3 regions of the Nocardia jiangsuensis genome follow, and region 1 is predicted to be linked to each of the others. Evidence: riboswitches for the same ligand, from Rfam matches in the RefSeq annotation. Region 1 holds a riboswitch; each other region holds the start of a gene.
The links. Region 1 has a riboswitch for cobalamin ahead of metE (5-methyltetrahydropteroyltriglutamate--homocysteine S-methyltransferase). Riboswitches for the same ligand answer to the same signal wherever they lie in the genome.
Positions count from the first base shown of each region.

Region 2: it holds a riboswitch for cobalamin, as region 1 does, so the genes downstream of both, ACFO0B_RS24275 (ABC transporter substrate-binding protein) here and metE (5-methyltetrahydropteroyltriglutamate--homocysteine S-methyltransferase) in region 1, are expected to answer to the same signal.
Region 3: it holds a riboswitch for cobalamin, as region 1 does, so the genes downstream of both, ACFO0B_RS19515 (CbtB domain-containing protein) here and metE (5-methyltetrahydropteroyltriglutamate--homocysteine S-methyltransferase) in region 1, are expected to answer to the same signal.

Region 1 is NZ_JBHSAX010000022.1:271,137-281,226, reverse strand. It holds gene ACFO0B_RS27425 (winged helix-turn-helix transcriptional regulator) at 1-601, shown strand, start outside; gene ACFO0B_RS27420 (methylenetetrahydrofolate reductase) at 695-1,639, opposite strand; gene metE (5-methyltetrahydropteroyltriglutamate--homocysteine S-methyltransferase) at 1,724-3,982, opposite strand; cobalamin riboswitch at 4,118-4,323, opposite strand; gene ACFO0B_RS27410 (hypothetical protein) at 4,532-4,873, shown strand; gene ACFO0B_RS27405 (GntR family transcriptional regulator) at 5,211-5,924, shown strand; gene uca (urea carboxylase) at 5,928-9,530, shown strand; gene ACFO0B_RS27395 (DUF808 domain-containing protein) at 9,654-10,090, opposite strand, start outside.
Region 2 is NZ_JBHSAX010000019.1:278,075-288,164, reverse strand. It holds gene ACFO0B_RS24325 (indolepyruvate ferredoxin oxidoreductase family protein) at 1-1,223, shown strand, start outside; gene ACFO0B_RS24320 (dihydrofolate reductase family protein) at 1,271-1,822, shown strand; gene speG (spermidine N1-acetyltransferase) at 1,859-2,365, shown strand; gene ACFO0B_RS24310 (SRPBCC family protein) at 2,677-3,120, opposite strand; gene ACFO0B_RS24305 (MarR family winged helix-turn-helix transcriptional regulator) at 3,239-3,682, shown strand; gene ACFO0B_RS24300 (LLM class flavin-dependent oxidoreductase) at 3,726-4,769, shown strand; gene ACFO0B_RS24295 (DedA family protein) at 4,813-5,502, shown strand; gene ACFO0B_RS24290 (GNAT family N-acetyltransferase) at 5,472-6,101, opposite strand; gene ACFO0B_RS24285 (enoyl-CoA hydratase-related protein) at 6,115-6,762, opposite strand; gene ACFO0B_RS24280 (TetR/AcrR family transcriptional regulator) at 6,773-7,378, opposite strand; cobalamin riboswitch at 7,428-7,612, shown strand; gene ACFO0B_RS24275 (ABC transporter substrate-binding protein) at 7,631-9,208, shown strand; gene ACFO0B_RS24270 (ABC transporter permease) at 9,205-10,090, shown strand, end outside.
Region 3 is NZ_JBHSAX010000017.1:25,977-36,066, reverse strand. It holds gene ACFO0B_RS19535 (carbonic anhydrase) at 1-466, opposite strand, end outside; gene ACFO0B_RS19530 (A/G-specific adenine glycosylase) at 499-1,413, shown strand; gene ACFO0B_RS19525 (alpha/beta fold hydrolase) at 1,519-2,265, opposite strand; gene mhuD (mycobilin-forming heme oxygenase MhuD) at 2,307-2,621, shown strand; cobalamin riboswitch at 2,655-2,781, shown strand; gene ACFO0B_RS19515 (CbtB domain-containing protein) at 2,812-3,009, shown strand; gene ACFO0B_RS19510 (CbtA family protein) at 3,000-3,770, shown strand; gene ACFO0B_RS19505 (hypothetical protein) at 3,807-4,301, shown strand; gene ACFO0B_RS19500 (OsmC family peroxiredoxin) at 4,273-4,716, opposite strand; gene ACFO0B_RS19495 (SRPBCC family protein) at 4,781-5,230, opposite strand; gene ACFO0B_RS19490 (sensor histidine kinase) at 5,331-6,677, shown strand; gene ACFO0B_RS19485 (ATP-dependent Clp protease ATP-binding subunit) at 6,763-9,318, opposite strand; gene ACFO0B_RS19480 (anthrone oxygenase family protein) at 9,845-10,090, opposite strand, start outside.

The sequences.
Region 1 (10,090 bases):
GATGCTCATCCTGCGCAACCTGCTGCTCGGCCCCAAGCGCTACACCGACCTGATCGACGGCCTCCCCGGCATCGGAACCGGCCTGCTCAGCCAGCGCCTGAAGGAACTCGACGCCGCGGGCGTCATCACCAGGACCACCCTGCCGCCCCCCGCTGCGTCGACCGTCTACCAGCTGACCCCCGACGGTGAGGCGCTGCGCCCGGTCTTCCACTCGCTCTCCCGCTGGGGCCTGCCCAGGCTGGGCGCCCCCGAGCCGACGCAGCACCTCGATCCCGAGCTGGTCGCCCTTGCCATGGAGGCCAGGTTCCGATCGGCGCCGGGGGCCGACGGCGTCTACGAACTCCGCACGAGCGGAGCGGCTTTCCGCTTCACGATCACCCAGGAGCGGATCGAGTTCCGCGCACTGCCCGCCGAATCGCCGCGCGCGGTGCTCGCCGCCGACATCGCCGTCCTCACCGAGCTCGCCAACGGCACGCTCGCACTCGGCACCGCCATCGAGACGGGCGCGCTCGGCATCACCGGCGACCTCGCCGCCGCGGCCCCGCTCGCCGCCGCCTTCGGCCTCGTCGCAGACCGGATCCCCCGAGCTCAGAGCTCGTAGCCGAACCGGCCGCGCAGATCGGCGGTACGGCGCACTTCACGGAGTGCCGGTGATCTCCGGACCGGCCGGCTGGACCGATCGGGTGCGGGCAGATTACGGCCCGGCGGTCGCCCGGTAGCCGAAGTTGGCGAGCACCTCGGTCGTGGCCTTGGCGAAGTTGAGGGTGACGAAGTGCAGGCACGGCGCACCCTCGTCGATGAGCCGCTGCGCCAGCTCGGTGGCGATCTCGATGCCTGCCGCGCGCACGGCGGCACGGTTCTCCTCCGGGCCGTCGCCCGCGGCCCCGTGCAGCCGGTCCAGGACCGGCGCGGGCAGGTCGCGCCCGCACAGCTCCACCGCGCGGCGCACGGTGCGCAGCGAGGTGATCGGCATGAGCTCGGGGATGATCGGTTTCGCGCCCTCGACCGGGTCGTGCGCGGCGAGCCGGTCGCGCAGCCGCAGGTAGTGCTCGACGCCGAAGAACATCTGGGTGATCGAGTACTCCGCTCCGGCCCTGAGTTTCGCGGCCGGATACGCCGTGTCGGTCTCCAGGTCCGGTGAGCGGTGGTGGCCCTGCGGGAAGGAGGCCACCCCGACGTCGAAGTCGCCGAGGTCGCGGACCATGCGGACCAACTCCTCGGCGTACGTGACCCCGGCGGGGTGCCGGTGCCAGTCGCCGAGCGGGTCGCCCGGCGGGTCGCCGCGCAGGACGAGGATGTCGCGGATGCCGCTGTCGGCGTAGGTGCCGACCAGCGCGCGCAGCTCGGCGCGGCTGTGCCCGACGGCGGTCAGGTGCGCCACCGGGAGCAGCGTGGTCTGCTGGGCCAGCTGCCCGGTGATACGGGCGGTGCGGTCCTTGGTGGAGCCGCCCGCGCCGTAGGTCATCGAGACGAAAGCCGGGTGCAGGCGCTCGAATTGCCGGACGGCGCGCCACAGCCGGGTTTCGCCTTCGGCGTCGCGCGGCGGGTTGAACTCCACGGAGAACGGGACGGGGGCGGTGGCGTCGGTACGCAGGTTCGCCACGACCGAGCGGGCGGCGGGCGTGGTTCGGACGGTCATCGTGCCGCCCGCGGGAGGTTACGCATAGTGGCCTCGGGGCTGGAAGGGACACCCCGGGGCGGCAAGGAGCCGCCCCGGGGCGGGTCAGCGCAGCGCCTGCGCCGCCGCGACGAGGTTGCGCAGCGAGGCGGTCACCTCGGCGGTGCTGCGGGTCTTGAGCCCGCAGTCCGGGTTGACCCACAGCCGTTCGGCCGGAACGGCTTTCAGCGCCAGCTCCAGCGACTTCCGTACCTCCTCCGCGCCGGGAACCCGCGGCGAGTGGATGTCGTAGACACCAGGGCCGACGCCGAGGTCGAAGCCGATCGCATTGAGGTCGTCGAGCACCTCCATGTGCGAGCGCGCCGCCTCGATCGAGGTGACGTCGGCGTCCAGGCCGTGGATCGCCCCGATGACCTCGCCGAACTCCGAGTAGCAGAGGTGGGTGTGGATCTGGGTGGCGTCGGCGACGCCGGCGGTGGCGAGCCGGAACGCCTCGACCGCCCAGTCCAGGTAGGCGGCCTGGTCGGCCCGGCGCAGCGGCAGCAGTTCGCGCAGCGCGGGCTCGTCCACCTGGACGACACCGATGCCCGCCGCCTCCAGATCCACCGTCTCGTCCCGGATGGCCAGTGCGATCTGCCGCGCGGTGTCGGCGAGCGGCTGGTCGTCGCGGATGAACGACCAGGCCAGGATGGTGACCGGGCCGGTCAGCATGCCCTTGACCGGCTTGGCGGTCAGCGACTGGGCGTAGGTGATCCACTCGACGGTCATCACCGCCGGGCGCGCCACGTCGCCGTAGACGATCGGCGGGCGCACGCAGCGGGTGCCGTAGGACTGCACCCAGCCGTTGACCGTCGCGGCGAAGCCGTCGAGCTGCTCGGCGAAGTACTGCACCATGTCGTTGCGCTCCGGCTCGCCGTGCACGAGCACGTCCAGCCCGATCTCCTCCTGCAGCGCGATGACCTCGGCGATCTCGGCGCGCATGCGGGTGTCGTACTCGGCCCGGTCGATCTCGCCGCGGCGGAATTCGGCGCGGGCCACCCGGATCCGGCCGGTCTGCGGGTAGGAGCCGATGGTGGTGGTCGGCAGCAGCGGCAGGTTCAGCCGCTCCTGCTGCAGGACGCGGCGCTCGTCGGCGGGGGCGCGACGGGTCGCGGCCGCGTCCAGGTCGTCGAGGCGCTCGCGCACCGAGTCCACGCGCAGGCGCGGGTCGGCCCCGCGGTCGGCCACCGCGGTGCGCGCGATCTCGAGCTGGTCGGCGACCGCGCTCTCGCCCTCGGTGAGCGCGGTGGCGAGCACCCGGATCTCGGCGAGCTTCTCGTCGCCGAAGGCGAGCCAGCCGCGCAGCCGCTGGTCCAGGTCGGTCTCCGGGGCCAGGCCGTAGGGGACGTGCAGCAGCGAGCACGAGCTGGAGACGGCGACGGCCACCCCGGCGTCGCGCAGCTCGGTCAGCCGCGGCAGCGCGTGGTCGGGGTCGGCCCGCCAGATGTTGTGGCCGTCGATCACGCCGGCGACGATCAGCTTGTCGGTGATCGACCGGGCCGCGGCGACATCCGCGTCCCCGCCCGCGACCAGGTCGACGGCGATGCCATCGATCCCGGTCTCCGCCAGCGCGGGCAGCGCCACGCCGAGGCGGCCGAAGTAGGCGGCCACCAGGATCGCCGGACGCACCGTGACCTCCGAGAGCCGCCGGTAGGTGCCGCGCACCGCCGCCAGCTCGGCCTCGGTGAGATCGGTGACCAGCGAGGGCTCGTCCAGCTGGACCCACTCCGCCCCGGCCTCGGCGAGCAGCCCGAGCAGCCGCTCGTACAGCGGGATCAGGTCGGGCAGCCGGTCGAGCAGGTCGCTGCCGTCCACCGACTTGGCCAGCTTCAGGAAGGTGACCGGCCCGACGACCACCGGCCGAGCGGGCACGCCGAGCGCCAGCGCCTCCTGCAACTCGGCCAGCGGCTTCTCCGGGTGCAGCGCGAAGGCGGTGTCCGCGGCGAGTTCGGGCACCAGGTAGTGGTAGTTCGTGTCGAACCACTTGGTCATCTCGAGCGGGGCGACCTCGGCATTGCCGCGGGCGGCGGCGAAGTACCGGTCCAGCTCGTCGGCGATCCCGGATACCCGCTGCGGCAGCGCGCCGAGCAGGACGGCGGTGTCGAGCACCTGGTCGTAGTAGGAGAAGGTGCCCACCGGCACCGAATCGAGCCCGGCGTCGAGGGCCGCCGTCAGCTGCGCGGTGCGCAGCTCCTTCGCGACGGCGTGCAGGGCCTGGGCGTTGGTGCGACCCGCCCAGTAGGACTCCGTGGCGCGCTTGAGTTCCCGGTTGGGGCCGACGCGCGGGAACCCCAGCACGGTCGCGGTAAAGGTGGTGTTCGACATCGATGAGCTCCATCAGCAGCAGCCAGGACCGCCGCCCATTCGAAGCGCACGCAGGTGGAGCCCGTGAGCATTGTTCCCGTGCCCGGGTCCACTCGGCGTAGCGCCCGATCCACGAGGCGACGACCACCGGGGACGGCGTCCCCGGTACAACGGGCAGGTCTTCGGACTCGTGGGCGTCGACCCGAGATCGGGTCGGCCCCGGGGGCCCGGGGCTGGTCCTACCGACCGTCGCTTCCCAGGCGGGTGCCCAGTGCGGGTGACGGCTGTCGTTCCCACTCACCGCTGCGGGACAGTCCCGGATTTCCACCGGGTTCCCTCTCACCCGGGGAATCGCTCTCCGGGCTTCGACGCAGGCGGGCGGGTCAGGGGCTCCTTCGACTCCGCCGCCGGCGAACCAGCTGCACCGACGAATATAGCGGATCACCGGGGAACGGGTGCCCGCGCACGACACTCACGGTCCACAGATCAGTGAACATTGATGTTCGCAGCAGTTATGGTCGTTCCACGAGGCTTCGAACGCTCCTCGCCGCCGCCCTCGCCGTGCCGGGGATGCAGGCCGCCGCCGCGCAACCGGGCGACAGCACCGTGTATTTCAGTTACGGCGGGTCCAACTGCGCGATCCGAGCCAACGGGGATGTCGGCTGCGATATCCCGGGCGGCACGAACCTCTTCGGCTTCACCGTCTACGACCTCGCCATCGACCTTCCCTTCCTGCCCGCTCACCCGACCTTCGGGCTCTTCGGCCCGCACGGGCGCGCGGGCAGCCCGCCCATCGACGGCACCCTGAGCAACGGCGGCGCCAGCTGCATCGGCGGCGGCAGGGGCGCGCTGCTCTGCACTGCCAAGGGCCACAGCTTCAGCTTCGGCTGGTCCGGAACCCAGATCAGCTGACCGACCGGACGTCACCCGGCCGGGTGTGCGCAGGTGTCGACCGGGTAGCGTCGGGCAGGTCGGCGTAGCGCCCGTCCGGGAGGCGACGGCCGCCGGACACGGCGTGTCCGGCACCGCGGGCAGGTCTGCGGGACAGTCCCGAATTCCCACCGGGTTCCCTCTCGCCCGCCGCACGATGTCGCCCGGCGGGCTACGACGTCCTGCGGCCGCGAAACGAACCATCTGCACAGGTCGGACTCCGCGCCCCGCGGCAAGGTCGCCGGGGTCCGGAATTCGCTTACCCGGCGGTTACGCGCGGTGATCTCGCGGAAACCGCGGATTCCTAGCGTATACAGCCATGGCGACACCGGTGCGCACCCGCACGTCCACCCCGCCCGGCTCACTCCGCGACACCGTCTACGCGGCGCTGCGCGACGACCTCATGAACGGCCGCATCGGCTTCGAGCAGCGGCTGACCGAGCCGAAGGTCTCCGCGCGCTTCGGCATCTCGCGCACCCCGGCCAGGGAGGCGCTGGCCATGCTCTGCGCCGATGGTCTGCTGCGCCGCGAGGAGGTCGGCTTCGCGCCGGTGCGGCCGAGCATTCCGGTGGTTCGCGACCTCTACGAGCTGCGGCTCACGCTGGAACTCTCCGGCATCCAGCGCGCCATCACCAACCCCGCCGTGGTGCACGACCGCGACGCCCTGCTGGCGGAGCGGGAGCGCTGGCGGGTGCTGCGGGCCGACCCGCCCGAGCAGCAGCCCGGCTTCGTGGTGGTCGACGAGGAGTTCCACGTCGCCCTGCTCACCGCCGCGGGCAACGGTGAACTGGTGCGCGCGCTGACCGCGGTGAACGCGCGGATCCGGCACGTCCGGATGTTCGACTTCATGGTCAACAACCGGATCGAGGTGACCATCGCCGAGCACCTGGCGATCCTCGACGCCGTGCTCGCCGGTGAGCTCACGCAGGCGCACGGACTGCTGCACCGGCACATCGGCGAGTCGCTCGATGTCGTCCTCGACCGCGTCACCCGCGCCGTCGTCGCCATGTCCATGGCAAGCGAACAGGAGTAACCGGTGACCTCGAGTTTCGACACCGTACTGATCGCCAATCGCGGCGAGATCGCGGTGCGGATCATCCGCAGCGCCCGCGACCTCGGCCTGAAGTCGGTGGCGGTCCATTCCGACGCCGACCTCGGGGCCGCGCACGTGCGGATGGCCGATGCCGCGGTCCGGCTCGGCCCCGGCCCTGCCGCGGAGTCGTATCTGCGCGCCGACGCGGTGATCGAGGCCGCGCTCGCCACCGGCGCGGGCGCGATCCATCCCGGGTACGGATTCCTCTCCGAGAACGCGGATTTCGCGACTGCGGTGGCCGATGCGGGGCTGGTCTTCGTCGGGCCGACGCCGGAGCAGCTGCGGGTCTTCGGCGACAAGCACACCGCCCGCGAGGCCGCGCGCGCCGTCGGCGTCCCGCTGGTGGCGGGCAGCGGCATCCTGGAGTCGGCCGCGCACGCGGTCGCCGAGGCCGACCGGATCGGCTACCCGGTGATGGTCAAGGCGGTCGGTGGCGGCGGCGGTATCGGCATGCAGGCGTGCTTCGACGCCGACGCGGTGCGCGCCGCTTTCGACCGGGTGCAGCGGCTGGCGGTGGCGAACTTCTCCTCGGCGGGGGTCTTCCTGGAGCGGTTCGTGGCGCGGGCGCGCCATATCGAGGTGCAGGTCTTCGGGGACGGTCAGGGCCGGGTGATCAGCCTCGGCACCCGCGACTGCTCGCTGCAAAGGCGCAACCAGAAGGTGATCGAGGAGGCGCCAGCCCCCGGCCTGCCCGCAGCGCTCACCGAGGAGCTGCTGGCGACCTCACGCGCCCTGGCGGGCTCGGTCGGCTACCGCTCGGCCGGCACCGTCGAATTCGTCTACGACACCGAGCGCGGTGCGGCGTCGTTCCTGGAGATGAACACCAGGCTGCAGGTGGAGCACCCGGTCACCGAGGCCGTCACCGGCGTCGACCTGGTCGCCTGGATGCTGCGGCTGGCCGGTGGCGACGCGACCGTGCTCGACGCCGTGCCGGACGCGGGCCCGCCGCTGCGCGGCTGGGCGGTCGAGGCGCGCGTCTACGCCGAGGATCCGGCGCACGACTACCGGCCCAGCGCCGGGCTGATCACCGAGGCGCGCTTCCCCGCCGATATCCGGGTCGACAGCTGGGTCGAGACCGGCACCGAGGTCAGCCCGCACTACGACCCCATGCTGTCCAAGCTGATCACCCACGCCCCGACCCGCGCCGAGGCGTTCGACGCGCTGGAGACCGCGCTGACGAGCACGCGCATCCACGGCGTGCGGACCAATCTGGCGCAGCTGCGGGCCGCCGCGGCGGCACCGGTGGTACGGGACGGCGCGCACATCACCGCGACCATGGCCACGCTCGCCGCCGACGAGCCGCGGCTGGATGTCCTGCGGGCGGGGACGATGACGACCGTGCAGGACCACCCGGGCCGAATCGGGCTGTGGGAGGTGGGTATTCCGCCGTCCGGGCCGATGGACGACCTGTCGTTCACCCTGGCCAACACCGCGGTCGGCAACGCGCCGGGGGCGCCGGGACTGGAGTGCACCCTGCAGGGGCCGCGCATCCGGTTCTCCGATCCGGCGGTCGTCTGCGTCACCGGGGCTCCGGCCCCGGTCACCGTCGACGGCGAGCCCGCGCCGATGTGGGAGCCGGTCACCCTGGCCGCGGGCGCGGTGCTCGATATCGGCGCGCCCGCCGACGCGGGGCTGCGCACCTACCTGGCGATCCGCGGCGGCATCGACGCCCCGGAGTATCACGGCAGCGCCGCGACCTTCACCCTCGGCGGGTTCGGCGGCGTCACCGGCCGGGCGGTCGCCGACGGCGACGTTCTCACCCTCGCGGGTGCGGCACCGGCCGGGCCGCCCACGGCGGTACCGATCGGTGACCGGCCGGCGTTCACCCACGAGTGGCGGCTGGCGGTCGGCGAGGGCCCGCACACCGCGCCCGCCTACTTCACCGATGCCGACATGGCGCAGTTCTACCGGCACCCCTGGCGGGTCGGCGCGCACGCCAACCGCACCGGTATCCGCCTCGAGGGGCCGAAGCCCGAGTGGTCGCGCGCCGACGGCGGCGACGCCGGGCTGCACCCGTCCAACCTGCACGACACCCCCTACAGCGTCGGCGCGCTCAATGTCTCCGGCGACACCCCGATCCTGCTCGGCCCCGACGGCCCCAGCCTCGGCGGCTTCGCCTGCCCGCTCACCGTGATCTCGGCGCAGCGGTGGAAGCTGGGGCAGCTGCGGCCCGGCGACACGCTCCGGTTCGTCCCGGTGGCCGACGGCACCGCCACCGCGCTGCGCACCTCACCCGCCGCGCGGGCGGGCAGCGTCGATGTCATTGCGGCACCCAGTGATCGAGGAGTTCTCGCCACGCTGGAAGCGGAGGGCGATCGTCCCGCGGTGGTGTACCTGCGCGGCGGCGACGACAACATCCTCGTCGAGTACGGCGACATGGTGCTCGACCTCGGGCTGCGCATGCGCGTGCACGCCCTGGCGCAGGCGCTCGCCGAAGCAGCCCCGGCCGGGCTCGTCGACGTGACCCCCGGCGTCCGCTCCCTGCACCTGCACTTCGACCCCGACATACTCGACCAGCACCGGCTGCTCGGCCTGCTCACCGACCTCGAACAGCAACTCCCCGCCACCGGCGACCTGGTGGTGCCGAGCCGCACCATCCGGCTGCCGCTCTCCTTCGACGACCCGTCCATCGCCGAGGCGATCGACCGCTACCGCAGCGGGGTCCGCGACTCCGCGCCGTGGCTGCCGTCGAACGTCGAGTTCATCCGCCGGATCAACGGCCTGGACAGCGTCGAGCAGGTGCGCAGCGCGGTCTTCGACGCCGAGTACCTGGTACTCGGGCTCGGCGACGTGTACCTGGGTGCGCCGCTGGCCGTTCCGCTGGACCCGCGGCACCGGCTGGTCACGACGAAGTACAACCCGGCCCGCACCTGGACCCCCGCCGACGCCGTCGGGATCGGCGGCAAGTACCTGTGCGTCTACGGCATGGCCTCCCCCGGCGGCTATCAGCTGATCGGGCGCACCGTCCCGATCTGGTCCGGGTATCGCCAGCACCCGCCGTTCGAGCCGGGCACGCCGTGGCTGTTCCGGTTCTTCGACCGGATCGTCTGGGAGCCGGTCAGTCCCGAGCAGTTGCTCGAGTATCGGGCTGCCGCCAGGGCCGGACGGTTCGACGCCGAGATCGCCGATGGGACGTTCGCGCTCGCCGAGCATCGGAAGATGCTGCGCGACAACGCTGCCGCGATTGCCGACTTCGAGACCAGGCAGAGCGCCGCCTTCGAGGCGGAGAAGCGCGCGTGGCACGCCGCGGGCGAGTTCGACCGGACCGTCGCCGCCGCGCCGCCGGTCGAGGAGTCCGACGATGTGCTCGCGGGCTTGCCGCCGAACGCCACGGTCGTCACCGCGCCGATGGCGGGCAATGTGTGGCGAATCGACATCAGTCCCGGCACGGTCCTGCGCGAGGGCGAGACGGTGGCCGTGCTCGAGGCGATGAAGCTCGAGCTGCCCGTCCCGAGTCCGGCCGCTGGCACGGTGCTTCGGGTGTTGGCCGCACCCGGGAGCGCCGTGCGCGCCGGAACCCCGATCGCGGTGCTCGGGGCACGATGAGCCACCCGGCCACCGGGCCTCGTGATCACGTCGAACCGGTCAGACCACACATACGGCCCAGCGCCCCGATCCGGGGCTCCGTGCTACGCCGGCAACGGCCGCGGCAGCGGCACCTTGCGCGGGTCAGTGCGCAGTATCTTCCTTCGCTTTTCGCTTCGGAACGACGTGCATGATGAGCACGACCAGAGCTCCGACGACCAGCCCGGCGAGTGCGGAGGCGACCGTCCCCGCGGTCCAGGACAGGACACCTCCGAACCCGCCGTGAATGAGGTCTCCGGCCCAGTGTTCGAGGTCGTGGAGGCGGTCGGCGGGCCAGTGGAATCCGGCTTCGCCGACGTTGACGAGCAGGATGTGGCCGCCGACCCACAGCATCGCGGCGATCCCGACGACGGTGAGAACGGACATCACCTTCGGCATCGCGGTGACGAGTCCGCGACCGAACCGCTGACTGAACGACGACTTGCGCGCGGCGAGGGCGAGTCCGACGTCGTCCATCTTCACGATCGCCGCGACGACGCCGTAGACCAGGGCGGTGATGAGGAACGCTACGGCGATCAGCA
Region 2 (10,090 bases), on a different contig from region 1:
CCGGGCTCAGCCAGAAGGCCGGGCCGGTCACCTCGCACCTGCGGCTGAGCAGGCGCGCGGTCGACGCCGCCAACCGCATCGCCCCCGCGGGCGCCGACTGCTTCCTCGCCTTCGACCTGCTCACCGCCGCCGACGATCGCAACCTGCGCTATGGCAGCGCCGAGCGCACCCTGGTCGTCGCCTCCACCAGCCGCACCCCGACCGGCGACATGGTGCACGACGCCTCGGTCGCCTACCCGGCGGAGAGCGTGCTGCTCGACCGGCTCGCCACCGTGGGCAGGGACGTGCTCGGCTTCGACGCGGTGGCCGCCGCCGAGGTGCTGTTCGGCGACTCCGCGACCGCGAACTCGCTGCTGGTCGGCGCCGCCTACCAGGCGGGGGCGCTGCCCATCCACGCCGCCGCGATCGAGGAGGCCATCGCGCTCAACGGGGTCGCGGTGCGCGCCAACCGGAGCGCCTTCGCCTGGGGCCGGGTCGCCGTCGCCGACCCGGCGGCCTTCGCCGCGGCCACCCGCGCGGGCGAACGCTCGCACCGCAGCGACGATGCCCCGCTGCCCGCGCGGCTGCTCGCCCCGCTCGGCGTGACCGGCGCGGTCCGCGGCACCGTCGAGCGGCGCGCCGCCCAGCTCGTCGCCTACCAGGGCGAGGCGCTGGCGGCCCGCTATCTCGCGCTGGTGCAGGAGGTCTGGGCCGCCGAGCAGACGATCGGCGCTGGCAGCGAGCTCACCGCGGCGGTGGCGCACGGGCTGCACAAACTGCTGGCCTACAAGGACGAGTACGAGGTGGCCCGGATGCTGGTCGACCCCGCCTTCCTCGGCGCGGTCCGCGAGGAGCTGCCCGGCGCGGAGAATCTCACCTACCAGCTGCACCCGCCGACCCTGCGCGCACTCGGCAGGGACAAGAAGATCGGGCTGCGCTCCCCCGCCGCGCTGCGCGTGCTCGCCCGCGGCCGCGGGCTGCGCGGAACGCCCTTCGACCCCTTCGGGTTCACGCGGATGCGGCGGCTCGAGCGGCGCCTCGCGGCGCACTACGAGCAGACGATCCGCACCCTGACCGCCACCCTGACCCCGGACGGCCACGCGCACGCCGTCGCGGTCGCCGGCGCGGCCGACCTGGTGCGCGGCTACGAGGAGGTGAAGCTGCGCACCGTCGAGACCTACCTGGCCCGGCTGCGCGCGCTCGGCGTCGACACCGCGGGGATCAGGGCCGGTGGCCCCGCCTGATCGACGCGGCACCGATGAGTTTCCGGCGCACAGGAGGTCTACCCGGCATGAGGAAACTGATCTACGGCTTCGGCGTGTCCCTGGACGGCTACATCAACGACCGGGACGGCAGTATCGACTGGTCCGACCCGGACGACGAGCTGCACCAGCACCACAACGACCGGTTCCGCGAGCTCGAGATCGTGCTCAACGGCCGCAGGCTCTTCGAGCTCATGGCCGAGTACTGGCCGCACGTGGCCGCGGACGCGCCGCCGATCGAGCGCGAGTTCGGGCAGCTCTGGACCGCGGTGCCCAAGGTCGTCTTCTCCCGCACGCTCACCGAGGTCGCCTGGAACAGCACACTGGTCAAGGAGAACGCCGTGGAAGAGGTGCGCCGGATCAAGGCCGAAGGCGACGGCGTCGCCGAGATCGGCGGCGCCGAACTCGCCGCCGCCGTCATTCCGCACGGGCTGATCGACGAGTACCACGTCTACGTCTCGCCGGTGGTGCTCGGCGGCGGCACCCCGATGTTCCCGGCGCTGGCCGAGCGCATCCGGCTCCGGCCGCTGGAGTCCAGGCGCTTCGCCTCCGCGCAGCTGCTGCGCTTCCAGGCCGAGTAGCACCGCGCAGCAACTATCCAGCAATAGAATGGGGGCGTGAACATCCGGCTCCGCGCCCTCGAGCGCGAGGATCTCCCCTTCGTCCACCAGCTCTTCAACGACGCGCAGATCATGTCCTACTGGTTCGACGAGCCGTTCGAGGCGCTCGTCGAGCTGCGCGACATCTACGACCGGCACATCCACGACGAGCGGGAACGCCGCTTCGTCCTGGATGTGGACGGCGCGCACGCCGGACTGGTCGAGCTGCGGGAGATCGCGCCGGTGCACCGCAACGCGGAGTTCCAGATCATCATCGCGCCCGGGCACCAGGGGCGCGGGCTGGCGACCGTCGCGACCCGCAAGGCGCTGGACTACGCCTTCGCCGTGCTGAACCTGCACAAGGTGTACCTGATCGTGGACGTGGTGAACGAGAAGGCGATCCACGTGTACCGCAAGCTCGGCTTCCAGGACGAGGGCACCCTGCGCGACGAGTACTTCGCCGGTGGCCGCTACCGGAACGCGCTGCGCATGAGCGTCCTGCAGCACGAACACCTGGGCGGGTGAGCCACGCGAGCTCGCCGAAAGGGCGACACCGGAGTGAAACGTTTCATATTTACCCTTTCGATGCTTGCCCGAAGTTGACTCGACCCGCGAACATAGCAGGCATGTCTACCACCCGGGCAGTCCCGTTGACCGAACAGCCGGATCCGAGGGTCACCGCAGGCGTGCTGCGTTGGGAAGCAGCCCACCGCGCCGCGCTCGCCGCAGGCGACCCCCACCGCGCGGAGGCCACGCGCGCGGTGCTCGAGGGGTACCTGACGGAGGCACGGCGCCGCAGTTCGGGAGCCTGCTGAGCCCGTTCACGGCAGACCACATCAGGTGCGAAGGGCACGATCCGCAGCGGCCAGCACGCGGCCGAAGACGAACGCGATCACCGGCTTCGCCACCACCCGCGTGAGCACCCCCGCGCCGAACGGCACCCGAATCTCGGCGGTGGTGGTCCACACCACTGCCGTCCCACCGGGCACCGCGGTGAACGTGAGCTTTCCGCCCTCGTGCCGGGCGGGCGGAAAACTCCGCTCGACCAGGTACTCGAACTCGTGCGGCGGCCGGTAGGCGGTGACCCGCTCGCGGAACCAGCCGATCACCCAGACGAGTACCCGCACGGCCCCTTCCCCGTACGGCGCGCCCACGCCCGGCCGCACGAGCCGCGCCCGCAGGACGACCGGCGACCGCGGGTAGTTGCCCGCGTCGGCGAGCCAGTCGAACACCTGCTCGACGGGCGCATCGATCACGCGCTCGACCGTGATGACTTCCATTCGAGAACCCCCTAATCGACTACTACAACCTATAGTAGATCCCGGAGGCGGCCCCGGACAGCCCTGCATCGAGGCCCGGTGGCGACACCTGCTCCAGCGCGCTAGTATCTAGTGCACTATGGAATCACGCGCTGGAGAACGAACCGGCGAGCTGGGCAGGCAGCTGTCGTTCGCGCTCTACGGGGCGGCGAACCGCATGATCCGCCACCACAAGCCCATCCTCGAACCGCTGGGGCTGACCTTCCCGCAGTACCTGGTCGTGCTCGCGCTCATCGACGGCGCCCCCCGGACCGTCGGCGCGCTCGGCGCCTGCCTGGAGATGGACACCGGCACCATCACTCCCCTGGTCAAGCGTCTGGAGACGGCCGGGCTGGTGACCCGAAGGCGGGATCCGGGTGACGAGCGCCGCGTCCTGGTCGACCTCACCGAGCGCGGGCTCGCGCTCGAGGCCGAGGTCCGCGCCGTCACCGGCAAGATCGACGAGGTCTGCCCGCACACCGCCGACGAGCTCGAGCACCTCCGGCGCACCATCGACGCACTCGGCCGCCCCACCGGCGGCTGACCACCCACCGGCGACGCCCGCCGTCCGAAGGATTGGTACGACCATGGCACTCACCCTCTCCCTGCTCGACCTCGTCCCGCTGCGCACCGGCCAGACCAGCGCGCAGGCCGTCGCGGCGTCCATGCAGCTGGTCCGGCGCGCCGACGAGCTCGGCGTGCACCGCTACTGGTTCGCCGAGCACCACAACATGCCCGCCATCGCCTCCAGCTCGCCGCCGGTGCTCATCGCCGCCGCCGCGAGCCGCACCGAGCGCGTCCGGCTCGGCTCCGGCGGGGTCATGCTGCCCAACCACTCCCCGCTCATCGTGGCCGAGCAGTTCTCCACGCTGGCGGCGCTCGCGCCCGGCCGCATCGACCTCGGCATCGGCCGCGCGCCCGGCAGCGACCAGGTGATCACCCAGCTGCTGCGCCAGTCCGGCGCGACCAGCGACGTCGACCGCTTCCCGGACAACATCAAGGACATCATCGCGCTCTCGCACCCCGACGGCGCGAACCTGCGCTTCGCCTCCGGCGGCGAGTACACCGTGAGGGCCACTCCGGTCGCGACCAGCACGCCCGAGGTGTGGCTGCTCGGCTCCAGCGACTACTCGGCGCGGCTGGCCGCCCAGCTCGGCCTGCCCTACGTCTTCGCGAACCACTTCGCCGGCGACCACCTGGACCACGCCATGTCGCTCTACCGCACGCAGTACCGCCCCTCCGCCGAGCATCCGGAGCCGAAGAGCTTCCTCACCGCGAACGCCGTCGTCGCCCCGACCCACGAGGAGGCCTTCGAGCGCGCCCTTCCGCACCTGCGCATGATGGCCCGCATGCGCTCGAACAAGCCGCTGCGCGCCGCCGAGACCGTCGACGAGGTACGCGCGAACCCCTCCGACGAGGCCGAGCGGCGGATCATCGACCACCAGGCGCGGAACTGGTTCATCGGCGAGCCCGACGACGTGGCGAAGCGGCTGCGCGCCTTCGCCGCCGAGCACGGCGTGGACGAGATCATGATCTCCGCCGCCGCCGGCCAGTTCGAATCCGAGCCGCTCGACGAGAGCACCGGCCGCATCCAGACCGTCGAGCTGCTCACCGCCGCGCTGCGGCGCTGATTCCGGCGGAGGTGTCCCGGCGCGCCGACGGGGAATGCCCGAAATGGGCGGTTCACCCGCCGCCCGCGACGGAAGGAGCCCCGCCATCGAATCCGCACCGCCCGACGGCCTCGCAGGCTGGGCCGTCGACCTGATGGAACGGCTCGGCGGCCCGGGAGCCGGGCTCGCCGTCTTCCTGGAGAACCTCTTCCCGCCGCTACCCAGCGAGGTCATCCTGCCGCTGGCCGGTTTCGCCGCCCGGCTCGGCGATTTCTCGCTGGTGTCGGCGATCGTCTGGACCACGATCGGCTCGCTGCTCGGCGCCTGGCTGCTCTACGGCCTCGGCGCCGGGCTCGGGCACGAGCGGCTGCGCCGCATCGCTGGCCGCATCCCGCTGCTCGACCCCGACGATGTCGACCGCTCGGCGGCCTGGTTCGGCAGACACGGCGGCAAGGCGGTGTTCTTCGGCCGGATGATCCCGATGTTCCGCAGCTTCATCTCCATCCCCGCCGGAGTCGAGCGGATGAACTTCCTGTACTTCAGCGTGCTCACCGCCGCGGGCAGCCTGATCTGGAACACGGCCTTCGTGCTGGCCGGGTACGCGCTCGGGGCGAACTGGCATCGGGTCGAGCCGTACACCGCCGTCTTCCAGTACGGGGTGATCGCCGCCGCCGTGCTCGCCTGCGGCTGGTTCGTCGTCCGCCGCCTGCGCCGCCGTCGCGATCAGCGCGACGCGCGGACCATCGTGCGCTGATGCACCCGCGCCCCCCGGTAACGCAGGCCGGGGACGAGCGGCGTCGGGCCGTGATCGGTGAAACCCGAGCGCTCGAAGAACTTTCCGGCCCTGGTGTTCTCGACCAGGGTCTGCAGGAAACAGCCCGGCGCGCCCGCCTGCTCGAGCCGCAGGAACCAGCGCGCCATGAGTGCGTCCGCGGCGCCGGTCCCGCGCGCCTCGGGGACGAGGTTGATATGCAGGTGCGCGGGGTAGCGCGGGTCGTCCAGCTCCCCCGCGGTCGGCCCGGGGCGCATGGCATCGATGCCGGCGCGGGCGAAGAACGCCAGTGGCCTGCGCTTGAAAAACAGCCGGTGGTCGCTCATCGCCCGGCGCATGCGCTCCTCCTCGCTCGGGAACGCGGCGGTGTCGACGCAGCCGGCCAGGTACCCGGCCAGTTCCCCGCCGGACACCGCGACGAACAGCGACTCCGGCTCCAGCTCGAAGTACGGGGTGAGATACACCGCTGCCTCGGATTCGGCGTGCCCCCAGATGGATTCGGTCGGCGAGCCCGCCCCGGCGCGGCTGCTCAGCGTGAGCAGTTCGGCCCGGTCGCCGGGCAGGACGGCGCGTATCTCCATGCGCCCACCGTACTCAGCGCAGCGCGGCGGTGACGCTGCCGAACATGGCGGCCTTGATCCCGGCAACGGTCGCGGGATTCTTGCCGGTGAGCGGCGCGAGCCGGGCGAGCGCCGCGGTGAGCAGCTCGGGTTCGGCGGCGGTGCCGTCGACGAGCCCGGCCGCGAGGGCGTCGCCCGCACCGAAGCGGTGGCCGGTCGTCATGGCGGTGAGCGCCGCCTGCGGGGTGAGCTTGGCCTGGATGAGCGCGGCCATGCCCGGGGTGAAGGTGATGTCGATGTCGACCTCGGGGAAGCAGTAGTAGCCGCGGTCGGCGCGCATGAGGCGGTAGTCGTGCGCCAGGCCGAGCATGGCGCCCGCGCCGAAGCTGTGGCCGTTGACCGCGGCGACGGTCGGCATCGGGAAGGTCAGGATGCGGGCGAAGAGTTCCTGGACGCGGGCGAGGTACTCCTGCGCGTGCTCGCCGTTGGCCAGCAGCCACTCCAGGTCGAGGCCGTTGGAGTAGAACTTGCCGGTGCCGATGGTGATCAGGCCGACGGCAGCGCGCTCGACGGCGTCGAGGTGGGCGGCGACGGTGTCGAGCCAGTCCGGGGAGAAGCGGTTCTCGTCGGTGCCGAGGGTGAGGACGGCGATGCCGCCCTCGTAGCGCAGGGTCGCGGTCACGGTGGTTCCTTCACGTCGGTGGGGGCGGAGTCAGGGCGAGGACCGCGCGGACCGCGGCGGCGAGGCGTTCGCGGACCGGCGGGGCGGGTGCACGATTGCCGCGCAGGAGCAGCGCGGTGGGCAGTTCGACCACGCAGTCGCGGATGACCGCGACGGCTTCGCGGTCGTCGCGGGCGAAGACGTCGTGGGACAGGGTGACGAACAGCTCGGTCAGGACCCGGTCGAGGTGGCGGAGTTCCGCGGCGAGGTCGTCCGGGATGTCGCCGGAGCCGAGCAGCTCCTCCCGGGCGACGGCGAGCAGGAAACGCGCCGAGACCGGCTGTCGCACGAGGAATTCCGCGGGCGTGTCGGCGGCCGCGACGACCGCCTCCACCGCGCCGCCCTGCGCGCTGCGCACGGCCTGCCGCTGCAGCGCGAGGAAGCCTCGCGCCGCACGCAGCCACACCCGGCCGAGCAGCGCGGGCCGGGAGCCGAAGGCGTGGTAGATCGCGCCGTTCGAGACCCCGGCGGCCTGCGACAGGGCGCGCACGGTGACCGCGGCGGGGCCCGATTCCACGGCCATGCGCTCGGCGACGTCCATCAGCGCGTCGAGATCGTGCAGGCGGGGGCGCGGCATGACCACACCATAACAGAGCACTCGCTCTGTTATCCAGCGCGCCCCGTTCACCGGTTCGCCCCGGTAACGTTCCGCGACGGAAGGCAGGGAACACCGGTGCGAATCCGGGGCTGTCCCGCAACTGTCACCGAGGAGTGATCCGCCGATTTCGTGGCCACGACCTACCCGGGTCGGAAGGCCGGTGGGGAGCGTCGATCCGGGAGCCAGGACACCTGCGTCCGCGGTACCGGGAACACACCCACGAGGATGGTCATGCACAACTCCACACCGCGCGCCCGCATCGGCAGGCGCGGATTCCTGATCGGCACGGCCGGGCTGACGCTCGGCGGCGCCGCGCTGCTGACCGGCTGCGGCAGCGGCGGCGCGCCGCCGGTGGCCGACGGCCCGCCGCGGCCGGGCGGGCGGCTGCGCACCGCGATCGCCGGCCGCTCGGCCACCGCCGACGTGCTCGACCCGTACGAGGCGGGCAGCTCCGCGGGCGGCGCGGTGGCGAAGAACGTCTGGGACAAGCTGGTCGCCTACAACAACGACCTCACGCTGCGCTACCGGCTGGCCGAGGCGCTGGAGCCGAACGCGGACGGCAGCTCGTGGCGGATCCGGCTGCGCCGGGGCGTGCGGTTCAGCGACGGCTCGCCGCTGACCTCGCGCGACGTGCTGTTCAGCTTCGAGCGCATGCTCGACCCGGCCAAGCCGTCGTCGGGCGATCTGTCGATGATCGACCTGGCCCGCACCCGCGCCGACGGCGAGCACGCGGTGGTGGTGCAGATGAAGTATCCGCTCGCCGATTTCGGCTCGGTGCTGGCCGGCTGGTACTGCTACGTGATCAAGGCGGGCAGCACCACCTTCGACGCGCGCACCCTCCCGGTCGGCACCGGCCCGTTCGCGCTGGCGAACTGGGCGCCGGGCGACCGGACGCTGCTGCGCCGCAACGACCTGCACTGGGACGGCCCCGCCCTGCTGGACGAGGTCGAGATCATCCAGATCGCGGAGACCGAGGCCAGGATGAACGCCTTCCTCTCCGGCGCGGCCGAGGTGGTGCACGAGATGAGCTACCTGCAGGCCCGTACCCTGGCCGGTGACCCCGACGCGCGCGTGATCGTGCCGCCCGCCGGGCTCATGGGCGCCTTCCAGATGCGGGTGGACATGGCACCCTTCGACGACGTCCGGGTGCGCCAGGCCATGCGGCTCGCGGTGGACCGGCAGGCCATGACCGACGCGCTGTACTACGGCTACGGCGAGGTCGGCAACGACATCTACGGCAAGGGCGCCCCCTTCTACAACGACCGGCTGCCGCAGCGCGCCTACGACCCGGAGCGGGCGCGCGCGCTGCTGCGCGAGGCGGGCAGGGAGAACCTGACGGTCACGCTGCCGACGGCGGACGGGCTGCCCGGCCAGGTGGAGGCCGCCACGCTCTTCGCCGAGCACGCCGCGAAGGCGGGCATCACCATCCGGCTCGAATCCGCCCCCGCCGACACCTACTTCTCGCAGATCAGCGGTAAGCGGCCGCTCACCCAGCTCGGCTGGTGGAACTACAGCCTGGACTACTTCTACGGCCAGACCGCCACCAGCACCTCGCCCAGCAACGGCACCGGCTGGCGCCGCCCCGGCTGGGACGCCGGGTTCGCCGAGGCCCGCGCCGCCATGGACCCGGCCCGCCGCACCGCGCTCTACGCCGAGCTGCAGGAGGAGCTCTGGAACGAGGGCGGGCTCATCCTGCACAGCTTCGCCAAGCGCCCGGACGCGGCGCGCGCGAAGGTCGGCGGCATGCGCGACGGGGTGCCCGGCACCGACGACTGGGCCAACTACGCCACCACCTGGCTCGCCGGGTGAGCTGGGCGCTCACCCGGTGGGCGCTGCGCAGGCTCGGCACCGCCGCCGTCGTGCTCGCGGTGGTGGCGGTGCTGGTGTTCGTGCTGTTCGAGGCGCTGGATTCGGATGCGGCGACGGTGCTCCTGGCGCGCCAGGGCGGGGCCGAGCCGAGCCGGGAGCAGCTGGCGGCGCTGCGCGCCGAGCTCGGGCTGGACCGGCCCGCGCCGGTCCGGTTCGCCGACTGGGTGGTGCGGTTCGCGCACGGCGACCTCGGCACCTCGCTGCTCTCCGGGCGGCCGGTGGCCGATGTGCTGCTCGGCCGGTTGGCGAACAGCGCGACGCTGGCGCTGGTGACCGCGGTGCTGCTGGTGCCGCTGGCGATCGGGCTCGGGCTGGTCGCCGGGGCGCGGCCGGGCTCGCGCACCGACCGGGCGATCAGCATGGGTGCGCTGACCGCGGAGTCGTTGCCGCCCTTCGTCTCCGGGGTGGTGCTGATCGCCACGGTGGCGCTGACGCTGCGGCTGCTGCCCGCGGTCTCGCTGCTGCCGACCGGGGCGTCGGCGTGGAGCAGGCCGGAGATCCTGGTGCTCCCGGTGCTGTGCCTGCTGGCCGGGCTGGCGCCGCACCCGGTGCGGATGGTGCGCGCGCAGACCGCGCAGGTGATGGCGGCCCCCTACATCCGCACCGCGCGGCTCAACGGGGTGCGCGGGCCGCGGTTGCTGCTGCGGCACGTGGCGCCGAACGCGATCTCGGCGGCGGTGCATCCGCTCGCCGGTGCGCTGGTCGGGCTGATCGGCGGGATCGCGGTGGTGGAGACGCTGTTCGTGTACCCGGGGGTCGCCCAGGAGTTGCTGCGCGCGGTGGCGGGGCGCGACTTCCCCTTCGTGCAGTCCGCGGCGGTGC
Region 3 (10,090 bases), on a different contig from region 1:
GCCGCGCCTCCAGCTCGTCGACGGTGGAGAGCCCCTCGCGCCTGCCTGCCAGGATCGATGGCGCGACCCGCTCGACCACGTCTCGGATGAAACCGCCGGGCACGGCGCCGCCGTCCAGGGTGTCGATGGTGGCCTTCACGGCACCGCAGCTGTCGTGGCCGAGCACCACGATGAGCGGGACGTCCAGCACCGCGACGCCGTACTCGATGGAGCCGAGCACCGAGCCGTCGACCACGTGACCAGCGGTGCGCACCACGAACATGTCGCCGAGGCCGCGATCGAAGATCAACTCGGCGGCGACGCGAGAATCGCCGCAGCCGAACAGGATCGCGGACGGATGCTGCCCGCCGACGAGCTTGGCACGGTCGGCCACTCCCTGGCCGGGATGCTGCAGCGTGCCGTTGACGAAGCGGTCGTTACCCTCGCGCAGGGACTTCCACGAGCTGATCGGGTTGGAACCAGGCATAGCGACCATTGTGCAGGACGAGGTGGGAAACCGTGAGGAAGGGCGCTGCCGCGCGCACGCTGCCGGAGTACGGAGCGATCGACACCGGTGTGCTGATCGACTGGTACACCGCCACCGCGCGGGACCTGCCGTGGCGCGGGCCCGGGGTGACGGCGTGGCAGATCCTGATGAGCGAGATCATGCTGCAGCAAACGCCGGTGGTGCGGGTGGAGCCGATCTGGCGGGAATGGGTGGCCCGCTGGCCGGTGCCGTCGGCCATGGCGGCCGCTTCGCAGGGGGAGGTGCTGCGGGCCTGGGGCAAGCTCGGGTATCCGCGCCGGGCGCTGCGGTTGCACGAGTGCGCGACGGTGCTGGCCGAGCGGTACGGCGACGAGGTGCCCGACGACGTGGAACTGCTGCTCGCGCTGCCCGGCATCGGCGCGTACACCGCGCGCGCGGTGGCCTGCTTCGCCTACGGGCAGCGGGTGCCGGTCGTCGACACCAATGTGCGCCGGGTGGTGGCGCGCGCGGTGCACGGGCTCGGTGACGCGGGCAACCCGTCGCCGCGCGATTTGCCGGAGACCGAGGCGCTCCTGCCCGCCCGGGTGCAGCGTGCGGCCGTCTTCTCCGCGGCGCTCATGGAGCTGGGCGCCACCGTCTGCACGGCCCGCTCCCCCGCCTGCGCGGCATGCCCGCTGCCGCGTTGCGCATGGGTCGCCGCGGGGCGTCCGGCCGCCGAGGTGGTGCGGAAGACGCAGAAGTACGAGGGCACCGACCGGCAGGCGCGCGGCCGCCTGCTCGACGTGCTGCGCGCCGCCGACGGGCCGGTCGAGCGGCTGCGGTTGGACCTGGCCTGGCCGCGGGATCCGGGGCAGCGCGCCCGCGCGCTGGATTCGCTGCTGGTGGACGGGCTGATCGAGCAGACCGCCGAGGGGTTGTTCGCCCTGGCGGGCGAGGGAAGCCGGTAGCCACCGGCCCCGGCACCGTACGCTGCCCCGCAGCGCACCGGGGCCACCGCACGCGAAGCGCCGCTCGTCGCTCTCTCGGAGCGCGAGTCCGCCGCGCCGTCCGGGCTATCCGCGGGTGAGCACGTCACGCAGGAACGACTCCACTTCCTCGCGGTAGCGCTGGGGTTGCTCGTCGTGCACCAGGTGCCCGGCGCCCGCGACCCACACGTAGCGGGTGCCTGCCCGCTCGGCCATGCGCCGCATCTGTCCGGCGGGCGTGATGGTGAATTCGCCCTCGATCAGCAGGGCCGGAATTCGCAGCGCCTCCCACTGCGCCCAGAAATCGCGGCCGCCCCACTCCTCGGAGATATCCCGGAATGTCGACACGGCCCCGTGCAGCCGATATCCGTCGCCGTCCCGCCGGAATGCGCGCAGGAAATACCGCCCGGCGACATCGCCGAAATAGCTCAGCACCGCCGCCTCGTCCGGGAAGGGCTGCGGCCAGCCGTCGATCATGGCCGCCCACCCGGCCGCGGTGCGCCCGCGGAAATCCGGCGCGATGTCCTCCACGACCAGCGCCCGCACCCGCTCCGGGTGGGCGGCCGCGAAGACCCACCCGTGCAGCGCCCCCATCGAGTGCCCGACCAGCACCATGGGGTCCGCGATCGCCGCGGTGGCCGCGGCCAGATCGGCGACGAAGGCCTCGGTGCCGAGCTCGGCGGGGGCCGGACGCCCGTGCCCCGCGGCGTCGAAGGTGTACACGTGGCCGAACTCGCGCAGCCACCCGAGCTGATCGCTCCAGGTTCGCGCGCTGCCCATCAGCCCGTGCAGCAACAGGATGGGCACCCCCGTGCCGCCTTCGTCGTAGAGCATGGGCACCGAGCGTAGGCGGCGCGAGCCGCTACGTTGGAACCATGGCTGTTGTGAAGATCAATGCGATCGAGATTCCCGAGGGCGCGGGCGCCGAGCTGGAGAAGCGCTTCGCGCACCGGGCACACGCGGTGGAGAACTCCCCCGGGTTCCTCGGCTTCCAGCTGCTCCGCCCCACGGCCGGGGAGAACCGGTACTTCGTGGTGACGCAGTGGGAGTCCGAGGAGTCGTTCGCCGCTTGGCGGGACGGCCCGGCGCGGGAGGCGCACGCGGGCGAGGCGCGCAAGCCGGTGGCGACCGGCGCGTCGCTGCTGGAGTTCGAGGTCGTGCTCGACGTGGCAGGCAAGCCGCAGGGCTGACCCCGGTTGCGATCACCCCTCGTCACGCTGTTGACGAGGGGGGTTTTGCGATGTCACAGTTTCCGGGGAAGCAGCGAGGGTGTTGCGGTAATCCGGTGAGACTCCGGAGCGGTCGCGCCACTGTTCAGAGCCAGACACCGGCACCGTCGCGTCGAAACGACGGGGTCGCGTACACCCCAGGAGGACTCGCATGGCCATCGCGCACTCGCCCGCATCCCGGGTATCGGAATCACTCGCCACCATCCTGGTCACGGTCGGCGTCGTCCTGCTCGCCCTGCTCACGCTCTACCTGGTCGGCTTCGACCAGGGTGCCGTCTCCCGCTCCGGGATGTACCTGCACGAGCTGATGCACGACGGACGGCACCTGCTGGGGCTTCCGTGCCACTGACCGAACCCCTGCGGACCCTGCTGCTGCGGGGGCTGCTCGCGGGGGTGATCGCGGGGTTGCTCGCGGCCACCGTCGGCTACTTCGTCGGTGAGCCGAAGGTCGACGCGGCCATCGCGATCGAGGAGGCGGCCGCGGCGGCCCATCCGCACACCGGCGAACCGGCCGGGCACTCGCACGACGAGGACGAGGCGCTGGTCAGCCGGGACGGGCAGAAGTTCGGGCAGTTCCTCGCGCTCGGCCTCGCCGGTGCGGCGTTCGGCGTGATCGTCGGCGCGGCGGTGTACCTGCTGCGGCGGTTCGGCGGCGGGCCGCTCTTCGGCCTCGCGGTCGCACTGGCCGGCTGGCTCGCCGTCGTGCTCGTTCCGTTCTTCAAGTACCCGGCGAATCCGCCCGCGGTCGGCGATCCGGAGACCATCGACGACCGCACCTGGCTCTGGGTGGCTGCCGTGCTGCTCGGGTTGGTCGCGGTCGCCGCGGCGGCCTACGGCTACCGGTTGCTGGCCGATCAGCTGCACTCCGTGCGGCTGATCGGCGGGGTCGCGGCCTTCGTCGTCGTCGTGACCCTCGGCTACGTGCTGCTCCCCGGCGTCGACGAGGTCGGGGCGGATTTCCCGGCGAGCCTGCTGTGGGAGTTCCGGGTCTCGTCGCTCGCGGTCTCCGGCACGCTGTGGGTTGCGCTCGGGCTGCTGTTCGCGGCGCTCACCGAGTTCGCGGCCGGACCCCGTACCCCGGTACGGGAAGAGGTCGCTACCGCGGCGTGATCCGCGGTCCGCGTCGGAGCGGGCAGTGTCGGCGTCATGGCCGACACTGCCCGTTCGCTTTCCATCCCCGCCACCGGTCCGGCGGCGCCGCGCCCGGTCCGGGTGGCTTGCGCCGGATTCCTCACCGCGCTCGCCGCGGGGGTCCTGGAGGGGCTGGCCCGGATCGATGAGACCGGCGCCGCCCCGCTGCTCTGGCGAGGCGCTCTCTACCTGCTGGTTCTCGCGGTGGTGCTGCGCATGGTGCACGGTGACCGCTGGGCGCGGGGGCTGCTCACCGTCGGCATCGGCGTCGCCGGGCTGGCATCGCTGGTCGTGGAGCCCGCGGCCAGGCTGCTCTCCGCGGACTCGCTCACCGACCCCTTCGCCGCGCTCGGACCGCACGGGCTGCTGCTCGCCGCGGTGCGCGCGGTGCACGTGCTCGCGGTGCTGGTCGCGGTGGCTGCCATGTACACCCCGGCCGCGCGGCGCTGGTTCGCCCGAGCCGGCGGCGCCGCCGTACCGGTCAGGACTCGAAGGTCGCGTCCAGCGTGATGTCGGAGACGCCGGCCAGCGCCTTGCTCACCGGGCAGCCCGCCTTGGCCTCGGCGGCCGCGGTGGCGAACTGGTCGGCGTCGATGCCCGCCGCCCTGCCGCGCACGGTCAGCGCGATCCGGCTGATCCGGAAGCCGCCGTCCGGGTCGGGGCCGAGCGTGACGTCGGCGGTGACGTCGAGGCTCTCCGGGGTGCCGCCGGCGGCGGCGACCTGTGCGGAGAGCGCCATGGCGTAGCAGGAGGAGTGCGCGGCGGCGATGAGCTCCTCGGGGCTGGTGGCGCCGCCGGCGTCGTCGGCCGAGCGCTTCGGGAACGACACGTCGTACTTGCCGACGCCCGAGCTGGCCAGTTCGACCTGGCCGGAGCCGTCCTGCAGGCCGCCGGTCCACGCGGTGCGCGCGCTACGAGTTGGCATCACGATCCTTTCGGGAGGGAGTGCGGGGGTTCGCGACGAACCTACTCGCCCCGGCGGCGCGGTACTACCCGACCGCGCTCAGCCGCTTGTCCAGCTGCTCCAGCACGGCGGGCCACGCATCCCGGTGCGCGTCCCTTGCGCCCGGATCGGCGAAGCCGGAGTGCCGCAGCCGCAGCCGGATGCCGCGCGGCTGCCGGACGAACTGCACCGAGACCACGGTCTCGGCGCCGCGGGTATCCGCGCTCACCCAGGTCAGCTCCACCAGCCGCTCGTTCTCCAGCCGCAGGAACCGGCCGTAGTGCGGGTGCCGGACGCCGCCGTTCTCGGTCTCGAAGAAGAACGGGGTATTCACCGCACCGGACAGCAGCAGCGAATCAGGTTCTGCCAGCCACAGATCGAAGCCCCTGGTCCACGCCGCGAAGAGCAGGCCGGCCGAGGCGGACATGACCCGCTCCACCGCGAGCTCGTGCGGCCGGGCGGACAGATCCGGAAGACGAATCGACTGATCGACCATCCCGAGACCATACCCGTGGTCACCGGCGGTGTGCCCGGAGTACGCGGCGGGGGTGTGTACTCCTGCCGCGCCGTGCGGCCGCGGCGCATAGTCTGGCGGGGTGAGAGCGCCAGGTGAGACGAATCGCGGTTCGGTGGTGTGGGATTGGGGGCTCGCGGGCGGGGTCGCGGTGCTGCAGCTCGCCATCGGCTTCGCGCTCGACCTGCGAGAGGTCGCCACCGACCCGCTGGACGCGCTCGGAACCGCGCTGCTCATCGCCGGTCCGGTCGCGCTGGTACTGCGCCGATACCACCCGCTGCCGGTGCTGTACGTGGTGTTCGCGGTGGCGATCGCCTACCCGTTGCTCGGGCAGCACTATCTCCCGGCGCTCGCCGCGCCCGCCGCCGCCTTCCTCGCCGCGGCCGCCGTAGCGCCGCCGCGCTACACCTACCCGGCGATACCGGTGGCCTACCTGTGCATGGTCTGGCCGCTGCCCGCGCTGCTCGGCCGGGAGACCCACGGCTGGCAGGCGCTCGGCGCGCTCGGCTGGGCGGTCGCGCTGGCGGGCACCGCCGAGCTGCTCCGCCAGCGCGCCGAGCTGGTGCGCTACGCGCAGCGGCTGGAGGAGGCCGAGCCGTGGGAGGGCATCGCGCTGCGCGAGCGGGAGAGCGCTGCCGAGCGGCTCGCGCTCGCCGAGGAGCTGCACGGGGTGGTCGTGCACAGCCTCTCCGCCATCAACAAGCAGTCCGGGCTCGCGCTGGAGCTGGCCGAGCGCAAGCCGCAGCAGGTGGTGGTGGCGCTCGCGGCGGTGAAGACGGCGAGCAGGGCCGCGCTCGAGGACGCGCAGGAGCTGCTGAGCAGTCTGCGCCGGACCGGGGTGCGGGCGGAGGAGCCGGAGGCGGGTGACGATCGTCCCGTGCGGGACGAGGGGCTGCTCGGGCGGACGGCCGGATTCCTGGCTCGGCCGCAGAAGGAGGCTCGGCGGGCGGAGCCCGCCGAGGTTCCCGCGGCGCCGAGGCCTGCGCCCAAGCCGGATGCGCCGAGCCTCGATGATCTGGACGGGATCATGCAGCGGGCTCGCTCGTCCGGGGTCGCCGTGACGTACCGGGTGATCGGCACCGCTGCGCCACTGCCCGCGGCGATCGATGCGGTCGGGGCCGGGATCGTCGTGGAGTCGCTGCGCAACGTGCAGCGGCACGCGCCGGGGGCAGAGGCGACGGTGACGCTTCGGTATGCCGCCGATTCGGTCGACATCACCGTCGACAACACCCGGCCCGCCGCTCCGCCGCCGCGGGTCCCCGGGCCGCGCGGCGGGGACGGGATCATCGGTATGCGGGAGCGGGCGCACGAACTGGGCGGTGCGCTCACCGCGGGGCCGCGCCCGAGTGGTGGGTTCCGGGTGGCGGCGCGCCTCCCCGCCCAGGCCCGCCTCGCCGCCGTTCCCGGCCCGGAAAAAGAAGAGAACTGATCACTCGGGGGCTCCGCCCCCGAACCCCCGCACAACGGGGAAGGCCCGCTCCCCCGGAGGGGAGCGGGCCTTCCCGAGCTGACGACTACTCGCCGGAGAGATCGACGGAAGAACCCTCACCGGCGGCGGCGAGCACGGCTTCCGACTCCGCGACGACCGGTTTGGTCAACTTCGCCTTCGTGGAGAAGGTGAACTTGGCATCCTCACCGGACCCCTCACCATCCCAGCCCTCGACGTCGACGACGACCGTCTGCCCCGCACCGAGCTCCCCGAAGAGGATCTTCTCGGACAGCTGGTCCTCGATCTCGCGCTGGATCGTGCGGCGCAGCGGACGGGCACCGAGCACCGGGTCGAACCCGCGCTTGGCCAGCAGGCTCTTGGCCTGTGGGGCGAGCTCGATCTCCATGTCCTTGTTCCGCAGCTGGGTCGCGACCCGGTTGATCATCAGGTCCACCATCATGACGATCTGCTCGCTGGTGAGCTGGTGGAAGACGATCACGTCGTCGATGCGGTTCAGGAACTCCGGGCGGAAGTGCTTCTTCAGCTCGTCGTTGACCTTGAGCTTCATCCGCTCGTAGTTCGAGCCGGCGGCGTTCGACTGCGCGAAGCCGAGCCCGACCGCCTTGGAGATGTCCGAGGTGCCGAGGTTCGAGGTGAAGATCAGCACGGTGTTCTTGAAGTCGACCGTGCGGCCCTGGCCATCGGTCAGGCGGCCGTCCTCGAGCACCTGCAGGAGCGTGTTGTAGATCTCCTGGTGCGCCTTCTCGATCTCGTCGAACAGCACCACCGAGAACGGCTTGCGGCGCACCTTCTCGGTGAGCTGCCCGCCCTCCTCGTAGCCGACGTACCCGGGAGGGGCACCGAAGAGCCGCGAGGCGGTGAAGCGGTCGTGGAACTCGCCCATGTCGATCTGGATGAGCGCGTCGTCGTCGCCGAAGAGGAAGTTCGCCAGCGCCTTGGAGAGCTCGGTCTTACCGACACCGGACGGGCCGGCGAAGATGAACGAGCCCGAGGGGCGCTTGGGATCCTTCAGCCCGGCACGGGTGCGGCGGATCGCCTTGGAGACCGCCTTGACCGCGTCCTCCTGGCCGATGATCCGCTTGTGCAGCTCGTCCTCCATGCGGAGCAGCCGGGTGGTCTCCTCCTCGGTGAGCTTGAAGACCGGGATGCCGGTCCAGTTCGCCAGCACCTCGGCGATCTGCTCGTCGTCCACCTCGGCGACGACGTCCAGGTCACCGGAGCGCCACTGCTTCTCCCGCTCGGCGCGCTTGGCGACGAGCTGCTTCTCCTTGTCGCGCAGCCGCGCGGCCTTCTCGAAGTCCTGCGCGTCGATCGCGGACTCCTTCTCCCTGCGGGCGTCGGCGATCTTGTCGTCGAACTCGCGGAGATCCGGCGGCGCGGTCATCCGGCGGATGCGCATCCGCGCGCCCGCCTCGTCGATCAGGTCGATCGCCTTGTCCGGGAGGAACCGGTCGTTGATGTACCGGTCGGCCAGGGTGGCGGCCGCGACGAGCGCGCCGTCGGTGATGGAGACGCGGTGGTGCGCCTCGTACCGGTCGCGCAGCCCCTTGAGGATGTTGATGGTGTGCTCGACGGTCGGCTCGCCCACCTGGACCGGCTGGAACCGGCGCTCCAGGGCGGCGTCCTTCTCGATGTACTTGCGGTACTCGTCGAGGGTGGTGGCGCCGATGGTCTGCAGCTCACCGCGGGCCAGCTTGGGCTTGAGGATCGAGGCCGCGTCGATGGCGCCCTCGGCCGCGCCCGCCCCGACCAGGGTGTGCAGCTCGTCGATGAAGAGGATGATGTCGCCGCGGGTGTTGATCTCCTTGAGCACCTTCTTCAGGCGCTCCTCGAAATCACCGCGGTAGCGGCTGCCCGCGACCAGGGAGCCCAGGTCGAGGGTGTACAGCTGCTTGTCCTTGAGCGTCTCCGGCACCTCGCCGTTGACGATGGCCTGGGCCAGCCCCTCGACGACGGCGGTCTTGCCGACGCCGGGCTCGCCGATCAGCACCGGGTTGTTCTTGGTGCGGCGGCTCAGCACCTGCATGACCCGCTCGATCTCCTTGGCCCGGCCGATCACCGGATCCAGCTTGCCCTCCAGGGCGGCCTGGGTCAGGTTGCGGCCGAACTGGTCGAGCACCAGCGAGGTGGACGGGGTGCCGGTCTCGCCGCGGGTGCCGGACTCGACCGCCTCCTTGCCACCCTGGTACCCGGAGAGCAGCTGGATGACCTGCTGACGCACCCGGTTGAGGTCGGCGCCCAGCTTGACGAGGACCTGGGCGGCGACGCCCTCGCCCTCGCGGATGAGCCCGAGCAGGATGTGCTCGGTGCCGATGTAGTTGTGGCCGAGCTGCAGCGCCTCGCGCAGGCTCAGCTCCAGCACCTTCTTGGCACGCGGGGTGAACGGGATGTGCCCGGACGGGGCCTGCTGGCCCTGGCCGATGATCTCCTCCACCTGGCTGCGCACACCCTCCAGCGAGATGCCGAGGGATTCCAGGGACTTGGCGGCGACGCCCTCGCCCTCGTGGATCAACCCAAGCAGGATGTGCTCGGTGCCGATGTAGTTGTGGTTGAGCATCCTGGCCTCTTCTTGGGCCAGGACCACGACGCGCCTCGCGCGGTCGGTGAACCTCTCGAACATCGCTCCCTCACTCTCCTGCTCCGACAATCCGGCGATCGACGCTTCCAGCTGGACTGGTGTCACGTCAGCCTGCCATGAAGCCCGGGGCTTGCAGCCCCCGCCTCCACTCTAGTTGGCGGGGGGTCGTGTCGCTTCCGGTCCACCTTATTGCGACCCGGTGACTCGGTGGTCATCCTTGCCAACGCCGCGGGTCGGGGATTCGTTTCCGACCCCGTTCCGCTGTGAGCGAACGGGGAGGCGGGCGGGGTCGGGGGCCGGATCGCACGCCGCGGCGCCGGCTGCTGTCGTAGGTGTAACGCCGGGGCGGCCCGGATCGTTCCCGGCGGGCTCCCCGGACACCTCGTGGGGGAATTTCCGGCGCCGCGGCCGCCGCGCGGGCCGGTCGGGAATTCACCGCGCCCGGCGCCGCCCGTCCGCGGAAAATGCACAAGCGTACGAATCGGCGCGGGTGCGAGAATTGCCCGCGCCACCGCCTCGGCACACTCTTCCAGTCGAAAACGTCTCTGCCGCAATCGGTATACCGCGCTCAGCCGTGCTCGGCATGCCGAATTCCGGCGACGAAGAGCGCGCCGCAGAGCACCGTGAACGCGGCGGTGTGCAGAACCGCGCGCAGTACATTCCAACGCACCCAGGGGGATTCGTATTCGGCGCGCAGCGCGGCCGGATCCGCGATCGAGTTCACATCGCCCGCCGCGTCGAGCATGTTGTTCAGCGGAACGTTCAGCGCGATCGTGACGGCGAATGCGAACACGTTGAGCGCCAATCCGATTGC